One region of the Paenibacillus sp. VMFN-D1 genome, then DNA from elsewhere that is predicted to be linked to it. Evidence: predicted binding sites of a transcription regulator. Region 1 holds the regulator's gene; each other region holds the start of a gene.
The links. Region 1 encodes Rex, which represses fermentation and respiration genes when NADH is low (regulators of the CRP and FNR family bind a similar motif). Its sites were predicted from a motif close to TTGTGAAATATTTCACAA; they were not measured.
Positions count from the first base shown of each region.

Region 1 (2,205 bases):
GCTGTTCACCTCGTACCGCATGCTGCGCCAGGTATACGAGCCGCTGAAAGAAGCCCTTGCACAAAGCGACATCGCCGTGCTTGGACAGGGCGTAGACAGCGGCAGCCGCACGAAGCTGATCCGGCGGTTTACGGACAGCAGCGCTTCGGTGCTGCTTGGAACGAGCAGCTTCTGGGAAGGCGTGGACATCCCGGGTGAAGCGCTGACGTGCCTGGCCATCGTCCGGCTCCCGTTCCAGCCGCCGAACCATCCGCTGGTCGAAGCGAAGAGCGAGCTGCTGCAGCGCCAGAAGAAGAACCCGTTCATGAAGCTGTCGGTCCCGCAGGCCGTCATCCGCTTCAAGCAGGGCTTCGGGCGGCTGGTCCGCACCGCCCATGACCGGGGCATCGTTATCGTATACGATACACGCGTCATCGAATCGTATTACGGGAAATACTTCCTGTACTCGCTGCCTGGACCGAAAATGGAGCATATGCAGACAGACCAGATGGTTCCGCGCATCTCTGAATGGCTTCATCAGGACGGTGTGTCTTAAATGAGTCCATTAGATAGAATGAACTAAAGCGGTTAGAACAGGAAGTTCAATGCAAAACTTTAGTTCAATCTATATAACCAAATAAATATTCAAGCCGTTCAATAGGGGGAACATGCATGAAATCGGAGAAAATATCCGAGGCGGTTGTCCGCAGATTGCCTATATATCTTAGATATCTAAATGAGCTGAACAAACGGGAGGTGGCCACGGTCTCCTCCCAGGAGCTCGGGCAGAAGCTGGATCTCAACCCGGCGCAGATCCGCAAGGATTTGGCGTATTTCGGGGATTTTGGCCGTAAGGGGATAGGGTATGACGTGTCCTATCTCATCGAGAAGATCCGTCAAATTCTGAATTTGGACCAGCAGATCAACGCGGTGCTGGTCGGAGCGGGGAATCTTGGTCAAGCTTTGTCCAACTATAACTTTTACCTGAAGGAAAATATGAAGATCGTGGCCGTGTTTGACGCCAATCCGTCCAAAATCGGCACGCGCATCAACACCTTGACGGTACAGGCTATGGATGAGCTGAAAGAAACGATACAAAGTAAAAATATCCGGATCGGGATTATTACCGTTCCGGATTTCGAAGCGCAAAACGTCGCCGATCAGCTGATCGCGGCCGGGATCGAGGCGATTCTGAATTTTGCACCGACGATTCTGAAGGCACCGGCAAGCATTCGGATACACGCCGCCGATTTTACGACGGATTTGCTCAGCCTCGCTTATTATTTGAACAACGGAAAGGACGACACGGAAGATGACGGACAATTTGAAGAGCTCGAGCAGCCGGAGAAACAATCCTAAATGGGCAATCAAGAACGGCAGCTTTGCCGTTTTGCGGCCGGAGCAGCCTGTACTGCATGGCTGGATGGTCATTGAGGGCGACCGCATCACCTATATCGGTGAAGAGGAGCCGCAGCTGGAGGAGGGCGTACAGGTCGTCGACGGCACGCATTTATTTTTTATGCCGGGCCTGATCAACACCCATGGACATACCGCTATGTCGCTGCTGCGCGGTTACGGAGATGACATGGTGCTCCAGGAATGGCTGCAGGAAAAAATGTGGCCGATGGAAGCGAAATTCACGTCCAGTGACGTCTACTGGGGGACTTCGCTGTCCGTGCTTGAAATGCTGAAGGGCGGCACGACGACGTTCCTCGATATGTACGATCATATGGATCAGGTAGGCAAAGTGGTGACTGAATCCGGCATGCGCGCAGCCCTGACCCGCGGTGTCATCGGTCTGTGCCCGGAGGATGTGCAGCGGCACAAGCTGAACGAAGCCATTCAGTTCGCCAAGGACTGGCACGGGCAGGCAGACGGCCGGATCACAGCGATGATTTCTCCGCATGCCCCGTACACATGCCCTCCTGATTTTATTGAGAAGTTCGTTCAGGCGGCGCATGACCTGGATCTGCCGATGCATACGCATATGTCGGAGACCAAGGCGGAAGTGGAGCAGAATGTACGCGATTATGGAACGCGTCCGGCGATTCATTTGGAGAAGCTCGGCATGTTCTCACGGCCGACGATTCTGGCACACGCGGTCCATTTGACAGATGAGGAAATCGACATTTTGGCGAAGCATCACGTGACGGTATCACACAACCCTGGCAGCAACCTGAAGCTGGCGAGCGGTGTGGCCCGCGTTACCGACATGATGCAGGCAGG
Region 1 covers NZ_QRDU01000001.1:654,743-656,947, forward strand. Annotated here, with positions in the region: gene dinG (ATP-dependent DNA helicase DinG) at 1-535, shown strand, start outside; gene C7820_RS03190 (redox-sensing transcriptional repressor Rex) at 652-1,338, shown strand; gene C7820_RS03195 (amidohydrolase) at 1,292-2,205, shown strand, end outside.

Region 2 (2,205 bases), 550 kb from region 1:
TGACGAGGCTGGCGAGTGCAATTTGGGAGAGCGCCATGAAGCCGATCGAATACTGTCCTGTCACCGAATGAATGAAGGAGAGCATCAGCGGCGGGAAGAACCCGCCAAGGCCGCCCATCATCGACACGATCCCGTTCACGATCCCCGCCTGCTTGTTGAAGTACAGCGGCACCAGTTTAAAAATGATCCCGTTGCCAAGTCCGGCGCCTACCGCGATGGTTAAACATCCCACAGTATAGAGGCCGATCGACGGAGAGAACGCCAAGATGATGGCTGCAATCGTAAGACCGAGGAATACACCCATTAACAGGAACAGCGGCTTAAAACGGTCCGCCAGCCACCCGCCCACTGGCCGCAGGAAGGTCGCCACCACGATGAATCCGGCCGTGCGCATCCCCGCATCCACCTTCGCCAGCTCAAAATTCGAAACCAGGAAGTTGGGAAGGTATACCGTAAACGCAACGAACGAACCGAAGGTGATGAAATAGAACAATGAAAAATACCACAATTTATCGTTTTTATAGACGCCTTTGATCTGCTCCATGAGCGGCGTTCTGACCTTCGTCTCTTTGCGGTCACCTAGGAATACGTTCAGCACCGCAAACGCGAGCAGCAGAATTAAATACAACTGGACGGTACGCGCCCACCCGATTTGCGTAGCAATGACAGGAGCGGCAAAGGTGGTAATGGCTGTACCGACATTGCCCATTCCGTAAATTCCATTAACCAAGCCCAGCTTTTCTTTCGAATAATATTTAGGGAGCGAGGTGACACCGACCGAGAATACGGCTCCTCCGACACCCAAGAACAGGCCGCCGATCACAAGATGCGTAAAGGATGTGGCCGTGCTGATAAAATAAACCGGAAACAGCAGCAGAATAAAGCTTGCGATAAACACGATCCGTGCGCCCAGGACGTTGGCGTAGTATCCCAGCGGCAAACGGAGCACCGAGCCCAGCACCACCGGGATCGCGGTGAGGATCGCCAGCCGGTCCGCCGGGATGGATATGTCCTCCCGAATGAACGGCAGCAATGCGGAAATGATAACCCATACCATAAATCCAAGCACCAAATTCATCGTCTGCAGCGGCAGCTGCGCTTTTTTGATCATTTCAACCACCTTTTCTGAACGTGATGAATGGCTGACTTCATTGATCCCCATGCCTTATTGTACGTGACGATATTCACAAAGATAATAGGGAAGTTCCCTGAATTCGTCAGGGGAACTTCCCTATATCCTGTGGCTGAAACACCCGGTATCCTTAAAAACGCTAGAAATCCAGCAGTTTTTTCTTTAGCGCATACTCCACCAGCTCCGGGCGGCTTTTCAGGTTCAGCTTCTCCATAATTTTGGCCTTATGGGCCTCCACCGTTTTGACGGAGACATACAGCTTCTCCGCAATCTCTTTGTTGCCGTAGCCTTTGGCGATGAGCGGCAAAATCTCGACTTCCCGTGGGGACAGGCTGTTAAACGGATCGTTGTCCGCGCTCTCGCTGTCCTTTTTAATATACTCCCGAACCAGTGACGTGGCCATTTGCGGATGGATGTAGGTTCCTCCCTTATGTACCATCCGGATGGCCGAGACCAGCTCTTCATCAGGCGCGTTTTTGAGCACGTAGCCGGAGGCGCCGTTTTTCAGCACATGGAACAAATAGTCGTCGTCATCGTACATGGTGAGGATCAGTATTTTCGTATTCGGAAAATCATTGCTGATCTTGCCCGTGGCAATCAGGCCGCTCTCTCCCGGAGGCATGCTGAGGTCCATCAGCAGCACGTCCGGTTGATGCTTGGCCACCATGGCGTAAGCCTCCATGCCGTCAGCGGCCGTCGCCACGACTTCCATATCCTCCTGATAGTTCAGAATCATGGAAAAGCCGCTCCGGACCACCGCATGATCATCCGCTATGACAATTTTCATCGTGTATCGGTCTCCCTCTCCCTCTCGTTCTCCTCTGAACACGGAATGCGCAGCTCCACCTTCGTCCCTCCGCCAATGGCCGAATACAGCATAAACTGGCCGCCGACAAGCTCGGCGCGCTCACGCATCCCGTATAAGCCAAGGCCGGTGCCCTTGGCTTCATTCTCATTCATATTGAATCCGGTTCCGTCATCCTTGACGGTCAGCTGCAGGACCCCGTCCTCTTCGCATAACCGGACATGCACCTCGTCGGTACCGGCGTATTTCAGCGCGTTCAGGACGGCTT
Region 2 covers NZ_QRDU01000001.1:1,202,230-1,204,434, reverse strand. Annotated here, with positions in the region: gene C7820_RS05635 (nitrate/nitrite transporter) at 1-1,111, opposite strand, end outside; gene C7820_RS05630 (response regulator transcription factor) at 1,272-1,919, opposite strand; gene C7820_RS05625 (sensor histidine kinase) at 1,916-2,205, opposite strand, start outside.
Region 2: C7820_RS05635 (nitrate/nitrite transporter) is a predicted target of Rex. The motif match lies at 1,173-1,190, and genes of this name have one in related genera.

Region 3 (2,205 bases), on a different contig from region 1:
GCGTACGCATCAGCAGGGCGTCAACCCCGCCGCGGAACAGCATGATGAGTGCGGACAGGATGTACATGACCCCGATCCGCTTATGGTCAACCGTTGTGAGCCATTCGCGCCACAGATAGCCCCACTTTTTAAAATAGGTCAGGCCGATCAGGATGGCGAGGGAAACGACGACGATACTGACCATGGCAGCATAGATCATCGGCTCACCGGTAACAAAAAATTCGTCCCATTTCATGCAGGTAGGTCTCCTTTCCAGTAGATGTTAGTTTCCATGTTCCATGGACCCCATATCTTCCATATTGCTCATATCCGAATGATCCATCGTTTCCGAGCCGGAATCTTTGTCACTGCTGCCGCTGCCGTGATGTCCTTCGGACATATCCATTTCAGGCGGCGGGTTGAACCCGAGGTGCGTGGAAGAGAAGGATTCCCGTCCAACGTAGGAGGTTTTCAGCAGCGCGTTAAATTTGTCCTCAGTCAATTTAGGCGCGGTTTTCTTCACGTCGTCGACCCATTTGCTGAAGTCTCCGGCGCTCATGGACTGTACCTCAAACTCCATCTGTGCATAGCCTTTACCGGAGAAGTTGGAGTTACGTCCCATGAAGGAACCCGGTGTGTCGGCCAGCAGGTGAAGCGTGTTGACCATGTCGCTCATGGCGTACTTCTGTCCGCCAAGCTGCGGCACCCAGAAGCTCGTAATCGGTCCGTAAGAATACAGGCGGAACTCGATCGGGCGGTTTGTAGGAATATTCACATAGTTCACCGTTTCAACGCCTTCTTCAGGGTAACTGAAGTGCCATTTCCAGTTGGACGATGCGGCATAGATAACAAGCGGCTTCTGATCCTCGTAACCGGCAGGAACACTTTCCACCGCACTGGTCGTTTTGACCGTGACAACCGATAGAATGGCCACAATGATAACCGGAATCGCAATCCAGGTGAACTCGAGCCATTTGTTACCTTCTATATGAGGCGGGATATAATCGTCACTGGTTTTGCTTGCCCGGTATTTGGTCAGCATGATGATGTACAAGATGTAAACAACAATCAGGACGAAAGCCATCATCAGGATGGAGAAAATAATCGTGCTGGATTGCGTTTTTGCCTGCGGACCTTTCGGATCTAGTACGATGAGTGACGACGAGTCGCATCCGCTAAGCAGCAACATGATGGATACAAATAAACCAAAAAATAACCATCTTTTTTTCTTCACAGTGAGCTCCTTTCTAGCGTTACATGTAGCTGAATTGGTCTAAAAATAATGAACCTTATAGCCATAGCTTAGTAATCCGGGGGAACGAAAACAAATGCAACAAAAGTAATAAATGTAAATCATTTACAGATATTCTGTGAACATCTTCACATGATTTTTAAAAAAACCTCAAATTGTGCGAAAAATCACTGTAATCGCTGAAAATCGGGGATTTTCATTTTTGTTCAAAATTGCACAAGGCTTTGTCAATGTTGCCAGTTTCGTCACAATTGAAAGGGCTTATCATAAGCCGTTAACCGGATTTTTTCCTGCTGAAACAGCGGCTGAGGAGTCCCAAAAGCCCGCTGTATGGTACAATATGAGGGCTAATGCGGGCAGCAGCCAGCATGCGATCGTGGACAGGCAGTTGGGGGGAGAAAAAGAAAATGGGTAAACAAAGAGCGGTATTTTTTGACGTGGACGATACGCTGTATGACCATTTGGAACCGCTGAGGCAGGCGCTCGATCGCTTGATATCGCCGCCGGACGGCTTTCCTTATGAACAAGTATACCACCGGTTCCGGCACTACAGCGACTTGCTGTCGGCCCGGCATGGACATGTGAATGATCCGGCGAATGCGGGGGATCTGGAGGACATGCGCGAGCAGCGGATTCAGCTGGCCCTTGCGGAGTTCGGCATCGACGTGGACCGGGAGCAGGCGGCTGCGATTCAGGCGGCCTATTTGGAAGGGCAGTTCGACATTCGCCTGTTTCCCGGGGCGCAGGAGCTGATCCGGGAGCTGCAGGAGCGGGGCGATGTGGTCGGCGTGATCACCAATGGCCCGAAGGAACATCAAATGAACAAAGTCCGTGCGCTCGGACTGGACAAGCTTGTGGGCTTGGACCGGGTATTCGTATCCGGGGCAGTGGGCATCGACAAGCCGGATCCCCGGCTGTTCCGCCATGTCAATAAGGTAACGGCAACGGAGCCTGCGGCAAGCTGGTACATCGGC
Region 3 covers NZ_QRDU01000006.1:124,779-126,983, forward strand. Annotated here, with positions in the region: gene qoxB (cytochrome aa3 quinol oxidase subunit I) at 1-235, opposite strand, end outside; gene qoxA (cytochrome aa3 quinol oxidase subunit II) at 263-1,213, opposite strand; gene C7820_RS29220 (hypothetical protein) at 1,434-1,646, shown strand; gene C7820_RS29225 (HAD family hydrolase) at 1,639-2,205, shown strand, end outside.
Region 3: qoxA (cytochrome aa3 quinol oxidase subunit II) is a predicted target of Rex. The motif match lies at 1,348-1,365, and genes of this name have one in related genera.

Region 4 (2,205 bases), on a different contig from region 1:
TGTGCGCGCCTTCCTGGGTCAGGGCAAGCTCCCCGTTCTCCAGGTCAAACGTTGTGCCGAGCCGGATCAGCTCCTTGACGCCCTCAGGGCCTTCATTGACCAAGAGGTCCACCGAGGAGGATGAACACAGCCCTGCCCCTGCCATCAGCGTATCCTGCCGGTGATACTGTGGGGAATCATCCTCCGAAATGACCGCGGCAATCCCCCCTTGTGCGTACCGGGTGTTGCTTTCGAGCAGTGCCTTTTTCGTGATCATGATGACGTGCCGGTCCTGGCTTGCCTGAATCGCCGTAAACAGTCCGGCTATGCCCGAGCCGATGACGATAACATCCGTCTTGGTCCGGGGCAAAGTCTGCAGATCAAAGTCAACCAGATATTGTGGAATCATGTGCCTGTTCACCTGTCTTAAGAGAAAGAGTAGCGCATGCTACTGTACTTGTAACATGCGCTCTAAAGAAGTTCTGGCTTTATCTGCAACAACCGGCGGCACGTAGATTTGCGGCTTCATGGTTTCCAGACACTTCACCAGTTTTTTCAGATTGTTCACCTTCATGTTCGGGCATACCAAAAACTTGGTGGCGAAATGAAACTCCTTATCCGGGCTGTCGAGACGAAGCTGGTATCCGGTACCGTCTTCGGTTCCGACGATAAACTGTTTGCTGCTTGATTTTTTGCAGTATTCCAAAATCGCCGTGGTGCTGCCGACGAAATCACCCATGGCTACGACCTCCGGACGGCATTCCGGGTGTACGACAAACTCGGCGTCGGGATATTTGGCTTTCATCTCCACAACGTCTTTTACCGTCAGCATATCATGCGTATTGCAGTACCCTTCCCAAATGATGAGCTTCTTGTCGGTATGCTGCTGCACATAGTGACCCAAATTTTTGTCCGGTACCCAGATGATCTCATCGGAATCGACCGATTGAATCACTTTTACCGCATTGGAAGAGGTACAGCAAATATCCGTTTCCGCCTTGATCTCTGCCGAAGAGTTGATATACGTAACGACTTTGGCGTTAGGATGCTGTGCTTTCAGTTTGCGGAGTCCGTCCACGTTGACCATATCGGCCATTGGACAGCCTGCACGCTCATCCGGAATCAGCACCATTTTGTTCGGAGCCAGAATCTTAGCGCTTTCACCCATAAAATGAACGCCGCAGAAGACGATGACTTCCGCATCGGTTTGAGCCGCTTTCTGGGCAAGCAGGAAGGAATCTCCACGGAAATCCGCTACTTCCTGAATTTCATCCCTTTGATAATAATGCGCCAAAATAATGGCGTTTCTTTCCTTCTTCAGCTTAAGCAGCTTCTCCGTCAGTTCCCGCTTTTGTTCCTGCTTATGCTCCAGTGCCAGAGCTTCCACCAGTAACCCACTCCCTCTGAAATCCCATGATTTTACCCGGTTGATGGCTTCATAACCTCATAACATCATGAATAGTTTGTGAAAATTCTCCCAAAGTTGCCCGTTGCAACCTCGAGACCATCTTGTTTATCAACTAATTTACACAAGGTTCACGATACTGTCAATTGACTAAAATGATCTTTATATGCTATCTAGCCGAAAGAAAACAAAGCTTCCCGCTCGATTCCGTCCGATTAGGCCGCCTCGCTTCTGTTTGGAGCTTGCAGCCGTCCCAATCGCTACTATGCCTCAAAAAAAATTAACTGATGCCACAGAGTTAAGGCGGAACGCTATCGGCTTTAATGCTTGAACACCCCAAATGGCCGCCGCTCTTATTTCCTGGCAAACGACACAAAAAACCCGGGGACGGCTTACCGTCTCCGGGCTGTTGTTGCATTGGGATTAGGATCTGGATTCCGGCGGTGTTCCGCCGTTGCCCGAACCTGGATTCTCATTCGTTCCATCATTGTTATTTGGAATGTCGCCCGGCGTATCCGTGTTGATATCGCTTGGCGGGTCATTCGGCAAGTTGGAAGGAACATCGTTCGGAATTTCTTCCGTTGGCAGGCTGGTATTATCCTTGCCCTGAATGCGTACACGCACGTCACCGACGTTGTCGATGACAGGGGCGCCATGTTCGGAAGAACCTTCATCATTTCCGCTTCCGCCCTCTTTCGGGCCGTCTTCAGAAAGATAACCTTGCTCGATCAGTTCCTTGATCTGTTCAAGCTCGAGCGTCTCCTTCTCAAGCAGCGTGTTCGCGATGAGGTGAACCTCTTTCGAATACTTGGTCAGCAGGT
Region 4 covers NZ_QRDU01000009.1:16,624-18,828, forward strand. Annotated here, with positions in the region: gene nadB (L-aspartate oxidase) at 1-388, opposite strand, end outside; gene nadA (quinolinate synthase NadA) at 428-1,366, opposite strand; gene ftsH (ATP-dependent zinc metalloprotease FtsH) at 1,808-2,205, opposite strand, start outside.
Region 4: nadA (quinolinate synthase NadA) is a predicted target of Rex. The motif match lies at 1,443-1,460, and genes of this name have one in related genera.